Regions from separate parts of the Paenisporosarcina sp. P4_B8 genome, predicted to be linked through region 2. Evidence: riboswitches for the same ligand, from Rfam matches in the RefSeq annotation. Region 2 holds a riboswitch; each other region holds the start of a gene.
What was found. A riboswitch is a leader RNA that binds a small molecule or an ion and turns the genes downstream of it on or off. The one in region 2 is predicted to bind S-adenosylmethionine.

Region 1 (6,017 bases), on a different contig from region 2:
ATCTTCTCGTTCTGGCTCTTGGAACAGATCATGGAAACAATTTTTCCACTCTTTGTATTGTATTTCAGAAAGTTGTTGTTTTTGCAGCCAATTCTTTGCGAATGTCGGATCCGTAATTTTATCCCGCTCTGCAGTCATCATCAAAATAGGAACATTTTGAATGCTTTCTTGTTTGGCGGTTGTTGCTTTCATCAAATGCTGCAACTCCCTGTACCACTTCAAAGTAATGGTCGTGTTATATAGTTCATCGTCTTTATCTTGCGTATAAACATCATAATTTCTTGTCAGTTTTTTAATGGTTATTTCATGAGTACTCTTGACGTTTTCAGCAAGCTTCCCCATGTTGGCTAAAGCACTGGAAAGTTTCGATGCATGAATATGTAAATGCATCCAAGGAGATGTCAGAATAATTCCTGCACATTCAATTGATTTTTCCTGAAGCACTTGCATGAGTAAAGTTGCACCTAACCCGTGACCCATAATAAAAACGGGTAAGTTATATGTAAGCGAAGCGTCAATCAAGTGATTGATAAAAGTGCCATACGATTGAAAATCCTCGTCATGTGCTTGTTTATTGAGAGCCGATTCTCCGTGCCCCGGCAGATCCCCCATTACAACATGAAATCCTGAACTCCTGAATTCTTCTATTAACCAGGCGTACCTACGATGATGTTCATACGCGCTGTGTACGATGGCGATGACTGCTTTTGCCTGTCCATCAGCTTCCCATTTCCACATAATCATCGCTCCTTCTATTTCTTTATTCGACGAAGTCATCCTTTTTTAGTTCCTCTTTTTTTGTATAATGAAAGCATATGGCAAGAAGAAACGAGGTTTTAGAATGATTTACCCATTTAATGATAAAACACCCATGATTGACCCATCTGTTTATATTGCTGATTATGTCACAATAAGTGGTGATGTGACAATCGGTCCAGAGTCCACTATTTGGTTTAATACCATTATTCGTGGTGATGTCAATGCGACACGAATCGGCCGAAAAGTTAATATTCAAGATTTGTGTTGCCTTCATCAAAGCCCTGCCGCTCCATTAATTTTGGAAGATGAAGTCACCATCGGACACCAAGTAACTTTACATAGCTGTACCGTACGAAAAGGAGCATTAGTTGGCATGGGTTCCATTGTGCTGGATGGCGCAGAGATTGGTGAAGGTGCATTTATTGGTGCAGGCAGCTTGGTACCTCCCGGTAAAGTAATTCCCCCAGGTATGCTTGCATTGGGACGTCCGGCAAAAGTGGTTCGTGAATTGAACGCTGAAGACAAACTAGATATGGAACGTATTGTGAGAGAATATGCTGAAAAAGGACAGATTTATAAGGAAATGCAAAAACAAAAGTAAACGGATATTAAGGACCGGGTAATTGAGCCCGGTCCTTTTAATATGTTAAAGCATTCTTAGATTTATTCCCGTTCAAATTGATTTGTTCCCGTTCACTCTTCGATTCTTCCTGTACGAATGCACTTTGTTCCCTTTCAACTGGATTTATTGCGGTTCACAGCTGATTCAACCCTTCCTCCCACTAATTTCCAACAAAAAAGCCATTCCAGGTCATACCCCGGAATGGCTTCTCACTCTTAAACGCCTGCTTTTTCTTTCAAAGTAGCCGCTCTGTCTGTTTTCTCCCATGGTACATCCAAGTCTGTGCGACCGAAGTGTCCATAAGCAGCTGTTTGCTTGTAAATTGGACGACGTAGATCTAACATTTTGATGATTCCAGCTGGGCGAAGGTCGAATGAATCACGAACAATTTCAACAAGTTTCGATTCTTCTACTGTACCTGTACCAAAAGTATCGATTGCAATTGATACTGGTTGAGCAACACCGATTGCATATGCAAGTTGAACTTCGCAACGGTCAGCAAGTCCTGCTGCTACGATGTTTTTCGCTACATAGCGTGCAGCATATGCTGCTGAACGGTCAACTTTCGTAGCGTCCTTACCAGAGAATGCGCCGCCACCGTGACGAGCGTATCCACCGTAAGTATCAACGATAATTTTGCGACCAGTTAAACCAGCATCCCCTTGTGGTCCACCAATTACGAAGCGACCAGTTGGGTTAATGAAGTATTTTGTATTTTCGTCAATTAATTCTGCCGGAACGACAGGATTGATGACATGTTCTTTCAAGTTACGTTGAATTTGCTCAAGTGTTACTTCTGGGTGATGTTGAGTAGAAATAACGATTGTGTCAATACGCAACGGTTTATTGTTTTCATCATATTCTACAGTTACTTGTGTTTTGCCATCTGGACGTAAGTATGGAAGAATTTCTTCTTTACGAACTAATGCTAAACGACGAGCTAACTTATGAGCCATACTAATTGGAAGAGGCATTAATTCCGGTGTTTCATTACAAGCAAAACCGAACATTAAACCTTGGTCACCTGCACCGATTGCTTCGATGTCTGAATCTGTCATCGAACCTTCACGTGCTTCCAGTGCTCTGTCAACACCCATTGCGATATCAGCAGATTGCTCATCGATTGCAGTCAATACTGCAGAAGTCTCTGAGTCAAAACCATACTTTGCACGTGTGTAGCCGATTTCACGAACTGTTTCACGTACCACTTTTTGAATATCCACGTATGCAGATGTTGTGATTTCACCGGCAACAAGCACTAAACCTGTTGTTACAGTGGTTTCACACGCAACACGTGCATTTGGATCTTCAGTTAAAATAGCATCTAAAATTGCGTCTGAGATTTGATCACAAATCTTATCCGGATGCCCTTCTGTTACTGATTCTGATGTAAATAGACGACGAGTTGTCATTTAATATTCCTCCTATATCCTTCGAGATTGCTCTCGGAAAATTCAAACGGTACTCATTTCCCATGTCCAGCTTATTCAGTTGAATAAAACCTTCCGCCTTTTCGGGCTTCTGCACACGAGGATAAAGGGAGATGTCATAAAAAAAACCCTCTCTCACGTAAAATACATGAGGAAAGGTATTCATGTATAGGCACCTTTCACTCTTATCATCCAAGGAATTCACCTTGTTTCAGGTTCAGCACCTTTGCCAATTACTACTTGGTTCATAATTGCAGGTTGCCGGGTTTCATAGGGCCTGACCCCTCAACCAGCTCGGGATAAGAGTATCCGTTCAGTTTTACATCATAATAAACTAATGAAGCCTTGTCAAATATTTTTTTCGTTCTATATAAATGTTCGAAAATCAGATATAATTAATTAGGCTATTAGTGTAGATTATTAAGCGTAATGTGTTATACTAATTTTCGAATCAAGGTTAACCCGATATAAGGGTAATATACGATAAAGGAAGGTACATATACATGAATTCAGTGAACACGATGAACGAGCTGAACGACTTGTTAAATGGCCAAAACGTGCATGTGCAACTTTCAGTCCCACAACTTGTGGAGAAAGCAACATTACGTGGAGAAGCTGTCTTAACACCAACTGGAGCTGTAAAAGTAGTGACAGGAAAATATACAGGACGTTCTCCTAAAGACAAATATGTTGTTGTGGAAGATAGCTCGAAAGACAAGATTGATTGGGGCTCAGTAAACCAACCAATATCATCTGAAATTTTCAACTCTTTATATAAAAAAGTTGTGAACTATTTAAAAACAAAAGAAGAGTTATTTGTCTTTAATGGCTTTGCCGGTGCGGATAAAGAATCTCGCCTTTCATTGCAAGTAATCAATGAATATGCTTGGCATAACCTTTTTGCACACCAATTATTCATTCGTCCGACTAAAGATGAGTTGGCATCGCATGAAGCACAATTCACAATCGTTTATGCTCCGACTTTCAAAGCAGATCCTGCAATCGATGGTACAGGTTCCGAAACGTTTATCATTGTGTCAATGGAAAAACGCATCATTTTAATCGGTGGTACTGAGTATGCCGGTGAAATGAAAAAATCAATTTTCTCCATTATGAACTACTTGCTTCCTGAGCAAGGCATACTACCGATGCACTGTTCTGCAAACGTTGGTGAAAAAGGCGATGTTGCTTTGTTCTTCGGATTGTCCGGAACAGGAAAAACAACATTATCTGCTGATGCAGATCGTAAATTAATCGGCGATGATGAGCATGGCTGGTCAGATAACGGCGTATTCAATATTGAAGGCGGCTGTTACGCAAAAGCAATTAACTTAACACGTGAAAATGAACCACAAATTTTCGATGCAATCCGTTTTGGTTCTGTATTGGAAAACGTGGTATTGGATCCTGAAACGCGTATACCCGACTACGAAAATGTTTCGTTAACTGAAAATACGCGTGCTGCTTACCCATTACAAGCAATCGACAATATTGTTGATCCTTCTGTAGCGGGTCATCCAAAAACCATCATTTTCTTAACTGCAGATGCGTTTGGGGTATTACCTCCAATCAGTAAGTTGACGAAAGAACAAGCGATGTATCACTTCTTAAGCGGATTTACATCGAAGCTTGCTGGTACAGAGCGTGGAATTACATCTCCACAAGCAACATTCTCAACTTGTTTCGGTTCTCCATTCCTTCCCCTTCCTGCAACTGTATATGCAGAAATGTTAGGGAACAAAATCGATGAGCATGATGCACAAGTCTTCCTTGTAAATACTGGCTGGACTGGTGGCGAATATGGCGTTGGTAGCCGTATGAAACTTTCTTATACACGTGCGATGGTTCGTGCTGCATTGGAAGGCAAATTAGATAATGTTGAAATGGATAAAGGTTCAGCATTCGGTTTAGCTATTCCTAAAGAAGTACCTGGCGTACCGTCTGACGTATTAAACCCACGCGATGCATGGGCGGATCCAGCAGCATACGATAACAAAGCTCAAGAACTGGCTAATCGATTCCGTGAAAACTTCATTAAATTCGGATCAGTGTCTGAAGAGATTATTTCTAAAGGCGGTCCGATTATCTAGAATAAAAAAATGGCTTGCACTTCATGTGCAGGCCATTTTTTTACTTCGTATATTCAAAAACTGTCTCTTCGGGAAAGTAAGATTCTATCTCTTTAGCATCCTCTTTCGTTATCTGGTAGAAAAACAATTCAGATCCGTGATATTTAACAGTACAAATATGTGCACCATTTCTCTTGAATACTAATGTATACCAGGGAATCCTGGTATGTCCTTCATTTACCCCATACAGCAGCAAGTCTTTTAGCTTCTGATTTAGAGGCATTGTAAAAATGACCAATCCACTTCCATATCGAATGGTATGAGCGAAAGGTTTAATCTTAAGAATTGCTTCTTTTTCATCTTCACGACAATGCACTTCGACTTCTGTAAACACTGGAAGTACCTCATTCATTAACGGAAACCAATAGCTAATACTCTTCCTAAGCTTGTTGGTTTCACTGGTTAGTAATAAAGAGTCGTATATTATATGTAAATTTCCCATGCCTCACCCTCCTCTGCTTACATGAGGTGTTCTTTGAAGTATTCCGCGTTCTCGATTTCAGGGAATAGCGCTTCAAATTCTTCCGCTTCTTTCTCATTTACTCCATATAATACAATTTCTGAACCATATTGTGCTATCTCAAGCATTTGAATATCTTCTTTATAAAAGAATATAGTGAACCATTTTAAACCACCGTCTGCATCAATCGAATGATTACGTAAATAGTTACAGTTTTCTTCGTCCAATGTAATTGTAAACGATTTTACAAGTCCTTGATTCACAGAATGTGCAGAGAGTCTGGTCAATTCCTCAATATCATGCACTTCTTCCTGCCAACATAGAATTTCCACTGAAGCATATTCACTCGTATATGAATCCCAAAGCTTTTTCCAATATGACGTATCATTAGGGACAGAGGTTTTGTTAGCAGTACTGCTAGTCTTTAAATGAATTCGGATATGTTTCATATATTAATCCCCTTGTCGTTTCATCCAGTCCGTTAAATCTCTGACAGTTTGTCTATTGGTTTTCGAAGGGAAATAATGTGTGTAATCTTTAAAATACCAAGTCTCAAAATTTTTATTTCCATCGATGAGTGCTTTTTCGAGACGTAAGGCATGTTCAATTCCGACATT
Region 2 (6,017 bases):
TGACCGGATGAAAATCAACCTTGACTGGTCACAGACCTTTATCAAGTGGTCAAAAAGTAATCAACCTCTAATTAAGCGACTGTTTCCTTCTCGTAAATCGGTACCCAGCCTTCTGTCGTGACAAAAATGCGCACCGCTACGACTTTGCGGTCTTCCATCAGCGTAAAGTAGTGGCGTACATTTTCAGGTACAGAGATTAAGTCTCCCGGTTGCAACTCGACATCAAAGAACTCTCCGTCTTCCGATTGAATGACGAAAATGCCGTGACCGCTGACGATGAAACGTACTTCATCGTCTTCATGATGATGCTCCTGTTGGAAATTTTTCAACAGTTGTTCCAAGTTAGGCGTTGATTCAGAGAGTGAAATCACATCCGCTTGCTGGTAGTTGCGTCGCTCGGAAATGTCAGCAATTTCGATTCCGAATGCGGATAGAATCTGTTGTTTTTCTTCATCTGTTAGATTGAATTTTTCACGAAGTCCGGTTGGAAGCTTCTCGATGTCCCACTTTTCGTAAATAACTTCATTGCTGTTCAAAAAGTCGATGACTGCTTGCTCTTCTTCAATGCGTTCGTTGTTTGCGTGTTTGCGAATGTATGCCATTTTTAATAACTCCCCACTACATGTTTTATAGTTGCGATTTTCACTTGGTACGAGAATAAAAATTCCCATGCTTCCAAATATTTTTTCGCTTCGAAAGCGTCTTTGCCCCACACCGTGATGCCGTGATTTTGAATCAGGATTGCTCCCATGTCCCCTGTTACATAACGATCAAATTGTTCAGCAAGTGTCGGGATATGCGCGACATTTGGAATGATCGGAATGCTGACTTTGGCATCTTGTTCCCAGGAACCGAGTGCTTTAATAATTTCATTTCCGGTGAAATCGATATGTGTTTCATGTTTATACAGTTCCGTGATGACATTGTTGTCAATCGTGTGCACATGAAGGACACACCCGGCATTTGTTTTGTTATAAATCTTAGCGTGGAGCAACGTTTCGGCCGATGGCTTTGACGTCGTTTCCTCCAACTTTTCACCAGCTGCATCAACTAGTAAAAAGTCATGATCCGTGAATTTCCGTTTGTCCTTACCGGATGCTGTAACGAGGAATGTAACCGGTTCATTCGTTACCTTAATCGATAAATTACCACTCGTGCCGTAGAACCAATCGCGGTCTGCGAGTTCTTTTTTTATGGCCGAAAGCTCGGTCCAACGGGAAAAGTAATTGCTCATGTGCGTACCTCCAATTGCTTTAAAATGTGAATCACGTCTGTAAATGTTTCAAATGGCTCAAAAGGAATATCGAGTTCTTCGCACTTTTCGATGAGGAAGTCCCGCGCTATGACTTTGTCTGCCAGTTTGGCCGCTTGCAGATCGGTAATGGAATCACCGATGACGATTTTGTAAGTGTTGTCGTCACTCAGTTTGCGAATGATGGATGGTTTACAACAACCACAGCCATTCGAGCAATGTTCATCGCATGAATGAGGCCAGTTGATTGTGATGGTTTCTCCAGAAAAATCTGCCACGTTGCAGTAAATACGGTCGTCTTCTATATGTTCCTTCACGAGTGGCTTAACAAAGAAATCAATGCCACCAGATACAATAAAGAGTGGAATCTTCTGTGCTTTCGTATAGGCCACAAAATCCTCAAATCCTTCTCGAATTTGTGCCTGTTCCAATACATATTGGGTAATTTCATCTTTTTGGTCGGTTGATAACAAGTTGAAAAGTTGTGTCACGCCTTGTTGAATGGTTATTTGTTGGTCGAGAATCTGGTCTTTAATCGGCTCCCACTCAGGTGGTGCGAATTTTTTCATGATGGCCATAATGTTATCTTTCGTGGTAATCGTGCCATCAAAATCACAAAATATAACGGGTGGTGTCATCGTACTTTGTCACCCCACAATTCCAGTGCTTGTTGCAGTTCTGCATTTGTTTGCGCAGCCTCTGATAAGGTCTTCCTTGATAGCATTGCATCAACCGCTTGCCTGAATGCTTTGCCCCCCGCCGCAGAACCTGCCGGATGTCCGTGCACCCCGCCACCTGCATTGATGACGGAATCAATACCAAAGTCTTCAATCAGTTGCGGCACCATGCCCGGATGAATTCCGGCTGAAGGCACTGGCAAAGAGGTCTTTATCAAACCAGGAACCTGGAGTGCATCTGCAATTTTTAGTGTTTCTGATTTTTCCAAGGCCACACTGCCATATGGTGAGGGAAATAACGAGAAATCCGCCCCGGCAAGTCGCAATAATTTACCCAGTACGAGGTGGTTTGAGAGACCATACTTTCGGGATGGAGTGAATGCTCCCGAAACAGCTGGGTGTGCCATAATCGGAATCGCAATTTCTGGATCTTCAGCTAAACTTTGCAGTGTATCCAATCCGTATGCATAAACATTAAACAGCAACATATCTGCCCCTAGCTCTGTCGCATGTCTTGCTTTGTCTCTTAAGTCGAATGTACGTCCTGTCAAATTCACTGCGTAACGTGTGCGGTGACCTGTCTCCGAGAAAACATGCTCGAGTACTTCACGTCCTTTTACAATCCGTTGTTCAAAAGGCGTCGACTCGTTTTCGAATAAAATTTCATCATCTTTCACAAAATCCAGACCACCGCGTGCTTGGTGTTCCAGTTGTGTCAGTAAAAAGTCCAAATCTTTCCCGAGTATGCCTTTAAAGATACTCATGACAAATGGTCGTTCTTGCACGCCTGTCAGTTGTCGGATTCCTTCTGTGCCGAATTTCGGACCTGGAAAGTGGCCCGTTAATTCCGGACTGAACTCCAAATCAATTAATTTGATTTCCCCGTCCAGTGATAACTTGCCAAAAGTCGTCGTTAAAATGGCTGGCAAATCAGGACTGAAATTCGCCTTGGGGTATGCAATGCGAATAATTCCTTTCGTTCTGCTTTCTAATTGACTATTTTCTTTTTGGACAGATACAACGCGTCCCTTATGTTTCTTCAGTTGCTGTTGTTCCAGTTGCGGTAAGTCGGTCCATGATCCGACCGTCAAGCCAAGTGCGATGCCTTCTGCTTTTTTTTCTAAATTTCCTTCTATGCTATGGACTAAATAAGTCGCGATTACTTCACTCAATGTCTTCACCTCTTTAGGGAAAATAAAAAACCTCTTCACAAAAAAGAAGAGGTTAGTAGTTGAACTAACATCCTCTTATCTGTCAGCTACTGCTGCAAGAATTAGCACCGTGCCTACTCGCGTAAGTCGGTTGCCGGGTTTCATAGGGCTAGTCCCTCCACCTGCTCTTGATAAGAAAAATGTAGATATGATATTTTTTAAAATCTAAATTGGATTATGACAGGGTGCAAAATACTTGTCAACATAATTTTCTAATAAATTCAAATATACTGCTTTTTATACGTGTGATAAAGCTATGCTATGTTTGCCGGGAAATAGATATGACAGTCCTAAGAAATAAATTTCAAACCGACAGCCGCTCCTAACACCATGGCAATAAACAGCATGCGCAGCCATGTTTTAGGCTCCCCGTATAAAATCATGCCTAAAATCGCTCCACCTGAAGCACCAATACCTGTCCACACTGCGTATGCCGTACCCATCGGAAGGGTTTCCATGGCGAGTGCAAGGAACAGGAAGCTTGCCAAAAAGCTTGCGAACAATCCGCTAATGGACTTCCAATTGCGACTTTTATGCACTTGACTGATCATCGCCACACCTGTCATTTCAAACAATCCAGCAATGACTAAGAATATCCACGCCATTAGGATTCCACCTCTTCCTGTTCTTTTGTCACCAGCTTAAGCCCGACAACCCCAATTAACAGAAGTGCAATCAAGGCAATTTTTGCGATACTAAATGATTCCCCGAAAAAGAGGATATCCGCAATCACTGTCCCAGCTGTACCAAGTCCGACAAACACTGCATACACGGTTCCAACAGGAAGTGTTTTCCCTGCCATAATCATTAAATAGAAACTCACCGAAATAGCAATTGCCGTGCCCAACCATGTCCAGATATCATCCGCATGCTTGAGACCAATTACCCAAAATACCTCAAAAAATGCTGCTATGAAGACTTTCATCCATTCTTTATTCATGAAAACATACTCCTTTTCCAAATCAAAATAAGCCCGAGAGATAAACGTATCATACGTCATCTCCCAGGCTTTTATCCTTCCGTGTATCCTTGCGTGTGTGCAAAGCGTTTTCTCTCGGACCAGACCAAACCGGTTGTTTGCGGAACCCTAGAAAACTTGGCCGCCATTGTGAAAATGGCGCTTTATGAATTTATTAATTCCATGGCTAGAATAAACTATATTTTACAGAGAGTCAAACGATGCGCTCGCTTTAAAGAAACAGTTGTAACAATTGGAAGTAAATGTAATACTTAATGATAATATATTTGGTTGTTGCGGAAGGAGAACCACAATGAAAACCTTCAAAAATAAGATCATTATTTTGATCATGTCCATCGTCATTTTCGTCATTTTTTATCAGTTACTTGGTTTTTTTGCAGGTAATCTACTTCCTATCTCTCCGCTTGGTACGATGATTGGATTGATTATTCTTTTTCTTCTCATCCCGATTTCGTATCTGTCAGCGTATGGAGTGGTAAAAGTTATTAAAGATATGTAAATTCCCGTATAAAGGATTTTTAAACAAGAAAAAACTCTCCATAAGAAATGAGAGTATTAAAGAGAATCCATTTATTTATATATGATTGCGTTTAGTTAATTCCAAGGTGTCTGTGATGAATTTAATTGAGAAAATCTCTTTTCTTGTGCTCTTTGAGTGGACTTACTTATGAAGTCCATAAATCGCGTCAAAGATATTTTTTTCCAAGGTCTTCGTTGAATTTCCACGTTAATGACTCTCCTTTTAAATCGCATTTTTTATTTTTCCTTTATCTAGCTTTTAGAGGTATTCGTTGTCGTTTATGAAATGGAAATGTGGCAATGGTTCCCGCGACTCCACTGATGGCTAAAAACGAAAGGATTGCGATAGGTAAAGCTTTCTTTTTTAAACGTGTTTGACTCATGTAGGACCTCCTTGGATTTGAGCTTGCACCTTTAGTGTAGCCGATGAATATGAAGAGGATGTGAATGACTTGTTAAGACATTATTTAGAAAATGAGCTTTTAATGCGAAGTCATAAGAAATCGACTGGTAACTTCTCCTTTTTCAAACGAATTTTATAGGCTTCAATACAAGCACATCGAACTTTCGTGGTAAACTACTACTAGCATTTACCGTGTGAAACGAGGTTTTACTTATGATTCGAACATTTGGAGTTACCGTTGATAGTCAATTAGAAATGGACTTTCCTTTAGAAGATCTACATAAAAAGTCATTCGACTGGTACTGGATTGATTTTGACAAACCATCAGCCACTGAATGGGCTTTGCTTGATTCGTTCTTTCATTTCCATCCACTAGCGATTGAAGATTGTTTACACCGCTTGCAGCGCCCGAAAGTCGATTACCACGATGGATATCATTTCTTTGTCGTCCATACGCTGAATGAAGAGACGCTTGAAGCCGAGGAATTGGATTTATTTGTCGGAAAGAATTTTGTTGTTACTTTTCATCATAATGCCGTTCAAGAATTGGACTTGGTTCGAGAAAAATTGCAACGCGATGCCTCCTTCTGGGAACGTGGAGCGATTTATGCGATGTATCAAATTCTCGACAAAGTGGTTGATTCCTACTTTCCACTTGTGTACAAGATTGAGGACCATTTGAACGAAATTGAAGATCAGATGACGTTTGATATGAAGCATTTTTCGATGGATACCGTCTTTGAAATGCGCAGTGACTTGTTATGGTTGCGCCGAACGATTTTGCCGATGCGTGATTTGATGTACCGTGTATTAAACTCGAGTCGTTTTAACCTTCAACAGCACGAACATTCCTACTTTGCGGATATTTCTGATCACCTCGTCAAACTGACAGAAATTGTGGAGTCAAACCGAGAACTTACAGCAGATATTCGAGATAGCTATATGGCAATGAACTCCAACCGAATGAACCGAATCA
Region 3 (6,017 bases), on a different contig from region 2:
TTATTGAACAAGGCGAAGTGCTTCTGCCACTTCGCCTTGTTTGTATTTTAAGAAAACTATTAATACTAAAAATCACCGATAGGTTCTTCGATGAACCTAAGGAAAACTTCCTTCATTACTGGATATAAACAAGTGATAATATTTTGATTGACGCAAAGAAAAACGTAGTATAAAAAATCCGAACGCTTCTGATGAGGTGTTCGGATTTATTTTTTGATAGACTGGTTAAAATGATGATAAGGAGGTTTAATGATGGCTATTACGTATTATGGATATCCGAAATGTAGTACTTGCAAAAAGGCTAAAGCATGGTTGGATTCCGAAGGTCTTTCGTATCATGATGTACATATTGTGGAAACTCCCCCTTCAAAGGAAGAGTTGAAAAAGATCGTAGAGACAAGTGGGTTGCCGCTTAAGAAGTTTTATAACACGAGTGGAATGAAATACAGGGAGCTTGGTTTAAAAGATAAACTGCCGACGATGTCAGATGAAGAACAATATGAATTGCTTGCTTCAGACGGGATGCTCATTAAGAGACCCCTTGTGACGGACGGCTTGAAAGCCACAGTAGGTTTTAAGGAGTCGGATTTTACTGTGAATTGGAAAAGCTGATTTTCTGTTCTTGTTTTTAAGGAAAGATTATGTCAAACTGAAGTTGAATATATTACATATTTGGAGGGGTATTAATGAGCACACCAAAAGAATTACGCTACTCTGAGGAACACGAATGGGTTAAAGTTGAAGATGGAAAAGCACGCATCGGCATCACTAACTTCGCTCAATCTGAGCTTGGTGATATTGTATTCGTAGAGCTTCCACAAGTAGGCGACGAAATCAAAACGAACGAACCATTTGGCAGTGTTGAATCTGTTAAAACAGTTTCTGAGCTATACGCACCAATCAGTGGTAAAGTAGTTGAAGTGAACAGCGGATTGGAAGACAGTCCTGAATTCGTGAATGAATCTCCATACGAGAATGCATGGATGATCGTTGTCGAACCTACAGATTTGTCTGAAGTGGACTCATTAATGACTGCTGAGCAATACGAAGAAATGACACAAGAGTAAAATCGTTAGTTGAACGCCGACATTTGTTCGGCGTTTTTTGCATATGTCGATTATAACAGCGAGTTTAAAACAGGATATTGAAAAGAGTGGCATTGGTTTGTGATCGGGAAGAGTTGCAACCTGATGGACTCCGTTTCAAGAAAACTTTTTAAACAATCTTTTATGTCAGTACAGCCAGGAGTGATCCCATGCCAATTGATAAAGTCATAATTGTAGAAGGTCGATCAGATAAACAGCGGATTCTGCGTCTTATTGCAGAGCCAGTTGAAATTATCTGCACGAACGGAACAGTCAGCCCCACGCGATTGGAAGAAATATTAGCCCCCTACGATCAGTTGGAGATTTATGTATTTGTCGATGCTGATAAGTCCGGAGAGAAATTACGTGCGCTCATTAAACGTGAATTTCCCGAAGCACTTCATTTATATACTGATCCAGCCTACCGAGAAGTTGCGACTACACCAATGAAAGTTCTAGCGACTGTGTTGCTCGGAGCGAATATCGATGTTAAAGCGGAATTTATTGCCTAAAGGATGAATACAATGAAAGAATGGACGCGTGCGGAGTGGGAAAATCATTCTCAAAACGCAAAGAGGGCAGCTTATTATTTATATACGCCCATGTGTGGAACTTGCCAAGTTGCCTCAAAAATGATGGACGTTGTGGAAGAACTTTTGCCGGATTTGCAAATAGGGAGAGCAAACTTGAACTATGTAGAAAGTTTAGCGGTCGATTATCAAATCCAAAGCGTCCCTTGTTTACTCATTGCGGAAAATGGTCAATTAGTTGAAAAAATTTATGCTTTTCAATCAGTTCCCTATCTCTATAATCGTTTGCAAAAAAATAATTGACGTTCGCATTTGAACGTGTTACATTATCATTCGTAACTAAAAACTTAATATCGTAAACTCTTATAAAGAGAGGCTGAGGGAAGTGCCCTATGAAGCCCGGCAACCGTCACAATTTGTGAAATGGTGCCAAATCACTCAAAGCGAATTCGCTTTGACAGATGAGAGAACGGTCTAACGTATATAATTGTGCATTAGTCCCTTCTGCTTGTCTGCGGAAGGGATTTTTATTTTTTTAGGATATTTCAATAAAATGATGTTGATATTAAATGAAATGAAAGAGTTTATTTGCGCGCGTTAAGCTTGAGAGCAGGTAAGTGGTTTAAAACTTGTTGACTCATGCGAAACTTGCAGCCAGCGCAAATGCACGATAAAGAAAACAAATAAAATGCGTTATAAATTCAGAGGTGAAGTGAATATGATTCAATTAAAAAACTTATCAAAACGGTTTGAAACCGCTAATGGACAACTCATAGCGGTAGATGACGTGAATGTGACGATTGATCAAGGAGAGATTTTTGGCATAATCGGTTACAGTGGAGCCGGAAAAAGTACGTTGATCCGATTATTAAATGGCTTGGAAAAACCTACTTCAGGTAGTGTCACTGTAAATGGACACGAAATCTCGTCCAGTTCAGGACAAGATCTTCGTAGTGCAAGACAAAAAGTAAGCATGATTTTTCAACATTTCAACTTACTATGGTCGCGGACAGTCGAGGAAAATATTTCATTCCCATTAGAAATTGCAGGGATTAGCAAAACGCAACGTTCAGAACGAGTAAAAGAATTAATCGAACTAGTTGGATTGACAGGCAGGGAGAAAGCATACCCTTCCCAATTATCCGGTGGTCAAAAGCAACGGGTAGGAATTGCACGTGCCCTTGCCAATAATCCTGAAGTGCTGCTATGTGATGAAGCGACATCAGCACTTGACCCTGAAACAACAGATGCCATATTGGAACTACTGGTAGATATCAACAAACGGTTGGGTTTGACAATTGTCCTGATTACACATGAAATGCATGTCATCCGTAAAATTTGTCATCGGGTTGCGGTCATGGAAGCTGGAAAAGTGGTTGAAATGGGAAGTGTACTTCAAATATTCCAAACTCCTGAACAACCCATTACGAAACGCTTTGTTGCCCAGGTAAATGGTCCGGAGTCAGCCAGCCAGACGATTGCTCATTTGGTAGAGCAATATCCCTCAGGCAAGCTTGTGAAACTAGTTTTTGTCGGAGATAGAACGGAGCAACCGATTCTATCAAGATTAATTAAGCAATATCAAGTGGAAGTTAACATCGTTCAAGGGAATATCGCACAAACTCAAAATGGTGCATATGGAACGTTATATTTACAAATCGACGGTGATTCAAATGCCATCGACCAAGCGATTGATTATTTACATGGACAAGATGTTCATACGGAGGTGATTTCACATGATTGAAAACCTTCTACCGAATGTGGATTGGGAAAAAATGTGGGAAGCCACACTTGAAACGTTATATATGACTTCAATGGCTACCGTTTTAACTTTCATAATCGGACTTGCACTTGGAATTTTGTTGTTTCTAACTAGCCCTCGTCAATTATGGGCAAATAAAATAGTGTACTGGTTAACAGGGGCGTTCGTTAATATTTTCAGATCCATTCCGTTTATCATCTTAATTATTTTGTTGATACCGTTTACTAAATTCCTACTCGGTACGATTCGTGGGGCAAATGCTGCATTACCGGCACTAATCATAGGAGCAGCACCATTTTATGCGCGCATGGTCCTGATTGCATTACGTGAAATAGATAAAGGTGTAATTGAAGCTGCTCGCTCAATGGGTGCTAAAACTTCCACAATCATTTGGAAAGTGCTTCTTCCGGAGTCCATGCCTGCATTAATCTCAGGACTGACCGTTACAGCAATTGCCCTTGTAGGTTATACCGCGATGGCAGGAATTATTGGAGCGGGCGGTCTTGGAACACTCGCATTTTTAGAAGGCTTCCAACGCAGTAGAGTAGATGTAACGATTGTTTCCACAATTATCATTTTACTAATTGTCTTTATCATCCAATGGGTGGGAGATTCGATTACAACAAAAACAGACAAACGTTAAGGTGCTTTCGGGTGAAAGCTCGATCACATAAACAAAAAAAGGGAGAGATAATGATGAAGAAATTTGTAGCAGGAATTTTATTATCGGCAAGTGCAATCACTCTAGCGGCATGTGGCGGAGGAGCTGACTCATCATCAGGTGGAGACAGTAAAGAACTTGTAGTGGGAGCATCTAACGTACCCCATGCAGAAATTTTGGAACAAGCAAAACCGTTGCTTGAAGAAAAAGGTATTGAACTTAAAATTGAAACTTACCAAGATTACATTTTACCGAATGAGGATTTGGAAAATGGCGATTTGGATGCAAACTACTTCCAGCACATTCCTTACTTCGAAGCTCAAATGGCCGATCATGGCTATGATTTTGCCAATGCTGGAGGTATCCATATTGAGCCAATCGGTGTGTACTCCAAAAAATATAAGACTCTGGATGAACTTCCTGAAGGAGCAACGATACTGATCAGTAATTCAGTTGCTGACCATGGTCGTATCCTATCAATGTTGGAAGCTGAGGGTCTAATCACATTGAAAGAAGGCATTGATAAGACAACGGCAGAAGTAAAAGATATTGTAGACAATCCGAAGAACTTAGAATTTGATGCAGAATACGAAGCGGCACTACTTATACAAATGTACGAAAATGAAGAAGGCGATGCGGTGTTAATCAACTCAAACTACGCAATCGACGCTGGGTTGAACCCATTGGAAGATTCAATCGCTATTGAAAACTCAGAATCTCCATACGTAAATATCATTGCTGTGAAAGCTGGTAATGAAAAAAATAAAGAAATTAAAGCATTAGTTGAAGTATTGAAATCTAAAGAAATTCAAGATTTCATCTTAGATGAATGGGGCGGCTCGGTCGTTCCAGTTAAATAAAGTAATCCTATGGACGTCGGGAAACCGGCGTCTTTTCTATTTCTCGGAAGAGAATACTTAGTCACCCAGTAACTTGAAGGTGGTTATTTTGTGGGTATTATTGGGTGAACCCGATTAAATGGTATTTGATGCCGATTAAATTTCATGTTACTCCAAATTAAATGAGTGTCATACCGAGTTAGGATTTAATCCAAACGATGATTACATTAATGATTGTACATTACATAGCACAGGATAGTTTTGAATTGGCAACAAATATAAATGGAGATGGGGCATCACCATGTTAATCGTGAATCGACTTTTACGTGAAAAAACTAATGAAAGTAGCTCTTTGGAATCATAATTTTCAATGTGTTCCGACTATTTTGTATAGCCTTTACATTGGGAATATTGTTATGGTAGGATAATGATGCAAATTGACTACATATAAAGGAGATTTAATGATGAAAAAATTATTACTACTACTTACTTCACTTACAATCGTTCTTGCGGCATGTTCATCTGATAAAGAAGAGAAGCCAGAAAAAACAACAAACGGAGCTGCAAAGACTGAAGAAAAAGCTAATCCGGCAGCAGATATGATGAAGTTTTATTTATCCATTTCTCAATCAATTAATGAGGTTGATGCTGATTTAAACGCTTTTGAAGATGCACAGGGTGAAGCAACACTTCCTGAAGGTGCCGATCTTCAAACGATGAAAGATGCAGCAAAAGCTTCTGCAGACAATGCATCAGCAAAAGTAGAAGCGTTGGAAGTTCCTAAAACCTTAACAAAGCAACAAGAAGCAATTAACAGTGCACTTTCTAAAATTCAAGAAGCTTACACAATGAAATCAAAAGCGTTAGCTTCTAAAGGCGAAGTTCAATTAGATGAAGCAAATGCAAAATTCCAGGAAGCTGATAAAGAGTTAAATGCTGTCCTTGAAGAAATCGGTTTGGTTGGTTCAAGTATTTTTAATGAAGTTTCTTTATAAGAAGCAAATCTTAGCTTGATTTGTTGGATGTTTTCCAAAAAAGTTCTTCCGTTAATTCGGTCGAACTTTTTTTTTTTTTTGAGCTGATTAACAATCTCGTTGTAAATTGTACATATGCGCTTGCCGCTTGTTCGGCCAGAGCCAA
Region 4 (6,017 bases), on a different contig from region 2:
TGCCGGAAGGTGCAAAATTAGGTGACGTTTATTGGGAAATTCAATGTCATGGGAAATTCCATAAAAAAACAAGCACAGTCTGTCAGGAGGACAGTCAATGCTTGTTTTTTTATGGCAATATTAAGCTTGTCTTTCAAACAGTTGAATCATTTCAATCATGACTTTGGTTGCTTTTTCCATGTTATCGACTGAAATGTATTCATACTTTCCATGATAGTTTTCGCCACCTGTAAAGATATTAGGTGTTGGCATCCCCATATATGATAATTGTGAACCGTCAGTACCTCCACGAATTGGGATGACTAATGGATTAATTGATAGATTCGTCATCGCTTCATGTGCAATGTCGACAATTTCTTTTACAGGCTCAATTTTTTCACCCATGTTGAAATATTGATCATGCAGTTCATACGAAATTGCATTTGATCCGTATTCTGCTTTGATTTTTGAAGCAGCTTCTTCAAATAATACTTTCTTCGCTTCGAATTTTTCACGGTCGAAGTCACGTATGATATAAGACAATTTGGCTTCTTCTACATGCCCGTTGAAATTCATCAAGTGGATGAATCCTTCATATCCTTCAGTCTTCTCAGGCACTTCATCTGCAGGCATATAAGATTGGAACTTCATGGCGATGGTCAGAGCGTTGACCATTTTGTTTTTAGCTGAACCTGGATGAACGCTTGTCCCACGTGTGATAACTTTAGCACCAGCTGCATTGAAACTTTCAAATTGAAGTTCTCCAAGAGGTCCGCCATCCATTGTATAAGCATACTTGGCATCAAATTTTTCAACATCAAATTTATGTGGCCCACGCCCAATTTCTTCATCTGGAGTAAAGGCAACACGAAGTTTGCCGTGTTTAATGTCTGGATTATTAATTAGAAACTCCATAGCTGTCATAATTTCAGCAATTCCTGCTTTGTTGTCGGCACCTAGTAAAGTCGTGCCATCAGTTGTTATTAAAGTGTGCCCGATATAATTATTAAGCTCCGGGAAATCGTCAGGAGACATAACGGTTTCTTCGTTTAATCGGATGTCGCCACCTTCATAGCAATCGATACGCTGAGGGTTTACATTTTTACCTGTATAATCAGTTGCTGTGTCGACGTGAGCTAAAAAGCCGATTGTTGGCAATTCACGTTCTGAATTTGCAGGCAAAGTGGCAAATAAATAACCATTGTCATCAAGTGAAATGTCTTCCATTCCGATTGAAGACAATTCTTTTTCTAGTTCGTGCAATAAGTCCCATTGACCTGGTGTGGATGGACAAGTGGTGCTTTCAGCATCTGATTGTGTATCAATTTTGGCATAACGTACAAGGCGTTCGATTAATGTTTCTTGCATGGTTTCATCTCCCTTAGAAAAGTTGGTTCGGAGTTGGGCAGATATTGACCGACATGATGCGGGCCAGTAGTCTTTACCCCTTACCTCAGTTTAGCACTTTCATTCGGTTCACGGAATAATGATTGTTCTGGCCGAATGAAATTTTAACGACTTTTTAGTAAATTCGGAATAAAAAATAGATTCCCCAATTAATTGGAGTGAGTCACTTTTTTCTTTTTGATAACCGAAGAAACTCGTGGTTCCATCCCGGATCTCAAACGGTGTATATTCTCGCGATGCTTCCATAATGCGAGTAAGAAGAGTGCGGTGGTTATGACAATTGGCATAGTACTTTCTGTAATCAAAAAGGCTAAAATGATATATGTAATATATAAGAACAGTACACCGATTAATAAGTAATCTGTCACCAATGAAACGACAATCAGCAAGATAAGTCCAACCAATCCGATTCTCCAATCCAGTACTAACATCACTCCAATAACAGATGCCGTTCCTTTACCACCATCAAAATGCATCTGAAATGGATAATTGTGACCTATTACGACAGATGCCCCCACAAGAAATAATAGGACCCATTGATACTCCAAGGAAAGATCAGTTGATTCGAATATAAGACGCAAAAGGACGATAGCAAGTATTCCTTTACCAATATCAATAAATGCGACGAGTGCCCCGTATTTCCAGCCTAATACAATAGTGGCATTGGATGCCCCCGCATTCTTTACTCCCTGTTCCTTTACATTCACCCCAGAAAGCCGTTGCGCCACATTTGAACCGTGGAGACAGCCAATTAAATAACCTGATAGTAAGGTGATTAGCACCCATAATGCAAGATTCATATTCCCAACCCCTTTTTTTCACTAACTCTTTAAACGTTTAAGTGTTGGCAGAAGTTTCAAAAAATTATATAAATAATTCTTGACTATTTATGGATATTAAACATATACTGATTCTCAAGATGGAAAACTGAATCAAATACTCTTATCCAGAGTGGCGGAGGGACTAGGCCCTGCGATGCCCGGCAACCGGCAAGTGATTAACTTGCAAAGGTGCTAATTCCTACAGATTTCTTTAGTGGAGATCTGAAAGATAAGAGGAGGAACACGCACTTGTGAGCCCCTCTTCTTAAGCGAAGACGGGGCTTTTTTCTGTTCATAAAACTCCTCTTTCGCCTCCACGCTTCCATCTAAAACACAATCCAGGAGGGAAAACAATGACAAATCTTCAACCGGAAACTCTACTTTTACACGGAGGTCAGCAGCCGGACCCAATCACGGGTTCCCGTGCAGTGCCAATCCACAAAACAACTTCTTTTGTTTTCAGAGATACGGAACATGCCCAAAACTTATTCGCCTTGCAGGAAACTGGTCACATTTATTCACGCATCGGCAACCCGACTGTGGACGTATTTGAACAGCGAATCGCGTTATTGGAAGGTGGCACAGCAGCGGTAGCCCTATCGAGCGGCATGGCTGCGATAGCCTTCTCCATTCTGAATGTAGCAGGAGCCGGTGATGAAATCGTCGCTGCTGGCAATTTGTATGGTGGGACCTACAATCTATTTGCTAATACACTTCCACGGTATGGAATCACGGTGAAGTTTGTTGATTCCACCGATCCTGAGAATTTCCGCGGGGCCATTACCGATAAAACGAAAGCCATTTTCGGGGAAATCATAGGAAACCCAAGCCTTCATGTATTGGACGTAGAAGCTGTAGCTGACATTGCACACGAGAACGGAATCCCGTTGATTATCGATAATACGTTTGCAACGCCATACGGAAGCAACCCTATTGAATTCGGTGCGGATGTAGTCGTTCATTCAGCTACGAAATGGATTGGGGGACACGGTACGTCAATTGGCGGTGTCGTTGTGGATGCAGGTAAGTTTGATTGGAACAGCGAGAAGTTTCCTGGCTTTACGGAACCGGATACGAGCTACCATGGCCTTCGTTACGGGATTGATGTCCCACAAGTGGCTTTCGCGATTAAACTGCGGGTCCAGCTACTGCGTGACTTCGGTCCATGCCTAAGCCCGGATAATGCATTCGCTTTTTTGCAAGGTCTTGAAACATTGCATCTCCGCGTACCGAAACATAATGAAAATGCAATTGAAGTCGCACAATACTTAGCAAATCATCCGGCAGTAGAATGGGTAAGTTTCAATGGTTTCGAATCTCATCCATCTCATCAATTGGCAAACAAGTACTTAAAGAATGGATACGGCTCGATTGTGAATTTTGGCATTAAAGGAGGTCGAGAAGCAGGACGAAAACTTATCGACCATGTCCAAATCTGGTCGCATGTGGCTAATGTAGGGGATGCAAAATCGCTCATTATCCATCCTGCTTCAACAACCCATCAACAGTTAAGCAGTGAAGAGTTGAAGCAATCGGGTGTAACAGAAGAGTTGATTCGTCTATCAGTAGGATTGGAATCTGTGAAAGACCTGGTAGCCGATTTGGGGAAAGCAATAGAACATGCCACCGTCGTAACGGTTTAATGTGGAGGTGAATTTAATGGCAACAGGAAGTGTGACAATCGGGAATTTTCAACTAGAGTCTGGGGAATGTCTTGAGCATGTTGAACTTTCATATGAAACTCTTGGTCCTCCAGAAGCACCAGTTGTTTTGGTTTGTCATGCGTTAACTGGCAATCAATATGCCATTGGATCAAAGGAAACACCAGGCTGGTGGAGCGGGTTAATTGGACCGGGAAAGAATATTGATACCGACTCTTTTCGAGTTATTACACTGAATGTCCTTGGAGGATGCTCGGGTACGACGGGGCCGTTGACCATCAATCCCTCTACAGGCAATCCATATCGATCATCCTTTCCGACAATTACAATTCGCGATATGGTGCATGCGGAAAAAAAGGCATTACTAGCTTTGGATATTAATCGGCTTCATGCGGTAGTTGGTGGGTCACTTGGTGGCATGCGTGTTCTGGAGTGGGGATTACTTTATCCAAAAGATATGGATATTCTTATTCCTTTAGCAGTTACCCCTTATCTAAGTGACACAGGTATTGCTTTTAACTACATTGGAATCCATGCAATTGAGACGGATGCGAATTATCTCAATGGAAACTATACCTGTTCCTCGGATATCAAGGGGTTTGAAACGGCTCGAATGGCGGGGCTGGTCACTTATCGTAGTGAACAATTACATAAGAACCGTTTTGCCAGAAAGACCAGAAGCAATGGATTGTTCGAAATCGAATCCTATATGAAATATCAAGGGGTAAAACTGGCTAACCGTTTTGATGCGAATAGCTACCTTACCTTGTTAAGAGCAATGAATACCCATGATATCGGAAGGGGTAGAGGCGGTATAGAAATTGCGGCAAAGCAATTTGAAGCAAAAGTGATTACCATAGCATTCACATATGATTTACTATATCCACCTGAGGACATTTGCTCTTTTGCGCATCTCGTTCCTGATCATCATTTCTGCATGGTCAACACACGATTCGGTCATGATGGCTTTCTGACTGAATTTGAGACATGGGGAGATATATTATCTGTTCACTTGGGGGTAAAGTCATGGCGACGATTCAAGCAGCAATCTTAGGTTTTGGCACAGTTGGTCAAGGTATTTACCAAATACTTAATGAGAAAAAGGATCAATTAAAAGAATCACTTGGATTAGATATAGACATCAAAGCAATTCTGATAAGAGATAAGACAAAAAGCCGCTTGGCAGCTCCAGGCGTATTGTTCACTGACAACTTTGATGAAATTGAAGCTATCCCAGAGCTTCAAATTGTTTTTGAAGCCATTGTGGGGGAAGATCCTGCTTACGATTATTTATGTAAGGCCATCCAAAAAGGTTGTCATGTCATTACGGCTAATAAAGTCATGTTCTCAAAGCGTGGCTTGGAATTACAAGAACTGGCAAATAGGCAAGGTGTCCATGTGGGATATGAAGCAACTACAGCTGGCGGTGTTCCCATAATTTCAACTTTGAAAAATATTCTTCTAGTAAATCAGGTTCAAAGAATTCAAGGGATATTAAATGGAACCTCGAATTACATCTTAACTCAAATGAGGGTACAAGAAAGCTGGTTTCAGGATGCTTTGGAGGAAGCAAAGCTACTGGGGTATGCAGAGGCAGATCCTTTCAATGACATTTCAGGTCAAGACGCATTTCGAAAGCTTATGATATTGAGTAATTTAGCATTCGGTAAACAACCAAAGTGGGATGATGTATCGATTGAAGGAATAGCAGATATCACTCTTGAACAAGTACTGGCGGCTGCAAGGGAAGGTTTGCGATTCAGACATGTGGCAGAAATTGTCGAAAAGGTAGATGGATCCTTACATGCAAGTGTTGGTCCAAGATTGGTAGGTCCAGAGCATCCTTTGTATGCAATTGAGGGAGTAAATAACGCAATTGCGCTTGAAACGGATTACATGGGAACTTTAACTTTAGTGGGCCCGGGAGCAGGTAAATTCCCGACTGCAAGTGCCATGGTGAAAGATTATGCAGAAATTATCGGCAAACAGACTCAAATTTTAGTCACCATATAAGAAAATCGAACCGCTACATTCTCTCCAAATGGAGAAATGAAGCGGTTTTTCTATTGGGGAAAATAACGCACTTATTATATAGAAGGAATACATTAAAAACACTTGATTTTAAGTATCTTGAATCCGAGGTTATTGG

Region 1: linked by a shared signal. The riboswitch ahead of metK (methionine adenosyltransferase) and the one ahead of AC1DSK_RS10795 (2,3-diketo-5-methylthiopentyl-1-phosphate enolase) in region 2 are both predicted to bind S-adenosylmethionine.
Region 3: linked by a shared signal. The riboswitch ahead of AC1DSK_RS05995 (methionine ABC transporter ATP-binding protein) and the one ahead of AC1DSK_RS10795 (2,3-diketo-5-methylthiopentyl-1-phosphate enolase) in region 2 are both predicted to bind S-adenosylmethionine.
Region 4: linked by a shared signal. The riboswitch ahead of AC1DSK_RS00675 (O-acetylhomoserine aminocarboxypropyltransferase/cysteine synthase family protein) and the one ahead of AC1DSK_RS10795 (2,3-diketo-5-methylthiopentyl-1-phosphate enolase) in region 2 are both predicted to bind S-adenosylmethionine.

The regions. Positions count from the first base shown of each region.
Region 1 covers NZ_JBFUHX010000013.1:12,326-18,342, reverse strand. Annotated here, with positions in the region: gene AC1DSK_RS12685 (alpha/beta hydrolase) at 1-738, opposite strand, end outside; gene AC1DSK_RS12680 (gamma carbonic anhydrase) at 842-1,360, shown strand; gene metK (methionine adenosyltransferase) at 1,597-2,793, opposite strand; SAM riboswitch class I at 2,994-3,117, opposite strand; gene pckA (phosphoenolpyruvate carboxykinase (ATP)) at 3,315-4,901, shown strand; gene AC1DSK_RS12665 (hypothetical protein) at 4,942-5,382, opposite strand; gene AC1DSK_RS12660 (hypothetical protein) at 5,400-5,849, opposite strand; gene AC1DSK_RS12655 (alpha/beta hydrolase family protein) at 5,853-6,017, opposite strand, start outside.
Region 2 covers NZ_JBFUHX010000010.1:31,944-37,960, reverse strand. Annotated here, with positions in the region: gene AC1DSK_RS10810 (cupin domain-containing protein) at 72-602, opposite strand; gene AC1DSK_RS10805 (methylthioribulose 1-phosphate dehydratase) at 605-1,234, opposite strand; gene AC1DSK_RS10800 (2-hydroxy-3-keto-5-methylthiopentenyl-1-phosphate phosphatase) at 1,231-1,890, opposite strand; gene AC1DSK_RS10795 (2,3-diketo-5-methylthiopentyl-1-phosphate enolase) at 1,887-3,101, opposite strand; SAM riboswitch class I at 3,174-3,278, opposite strand; gene AC1DSK_RS10790 (DMT family transporter) at 3,431-3,745, opposite strand; gene AC1DSK_RS10785 (DMT family transporter) at 3,745-4,080, opposite strand; guanidine-I (ykkC/yxkD leader) riboswitch at 4,139-4,242, opposite strand; gene AC1DSK_RS10780 (hypothetical protein) at 4,412-4,618, shown strand; gene AC1DSK_RS10775 (hypothetical protein) at 4,887-5,021, opposite strand; gene corA (magnesium/cobalt transporter CorA) at 5,255-6,017, shown strand, end outside.
Region 3 covers NZ_JBFUHX010000004.1:151,613-157,629, forward strand. Annotated here, with positions in the region: gene AC1DSK_RS05975 (arsenate reductase family protein) at 253-612, shown strand; gene gcvH (glycine cleavage system protein GcvH) at 687-1,067, shown strand; gene AC1DSK_RS05985 (toprim domain-containing protein) at 1,256-1,597, shown strand; gene AC1DSK_RS05990 (thioredoxin family protein) at 1,610-1,918, shown strand; SAM riboswitch class I at 1,976-2,083, shown strand; gene AC1DSK_RS05995 (methionine ABC transporter ATP-binding protein) at 2,334-3,359, shown strand; gene AC1DSK_RS06000 (methionine ABC transporter permease) at 3,352-4,020, shown strand; gene AC1DSK_RS06005 (MetQ/NlpA family ABC transporter substrate-binding protein) at 4,074-4,898, shown strand; gene AC1DSK_RS06010 (hypothetical protein) at 5,342-5,872, shown strand.
Region 4 covers NZ_JBFUHX010000001.1:128,300-134,316, forward strand. Annotated here, with positions in the region: gene pepT (peptidase T) at 121-1,347, opposite strand; gene AC1DSK_RS00670 (glycerol-3-phosphate acyltransferase) at 1,536-2,186, opposite strand; SAM riboswitch class I at 2,326-2,443, shown strand; gene AC1DSK_RS00675 (O-acetylhomoserine aminocarboxypropyltransferase/cysteine synthase family protein) at 2,561-3,850, shown strand; gene metX (homoserine O-acetyltransferase MetX) at 3,867-4,922, shown strand; gene AC1DSK_RS00685 (homoserine dehydrogenase) at 4,895-5,881, shown strand.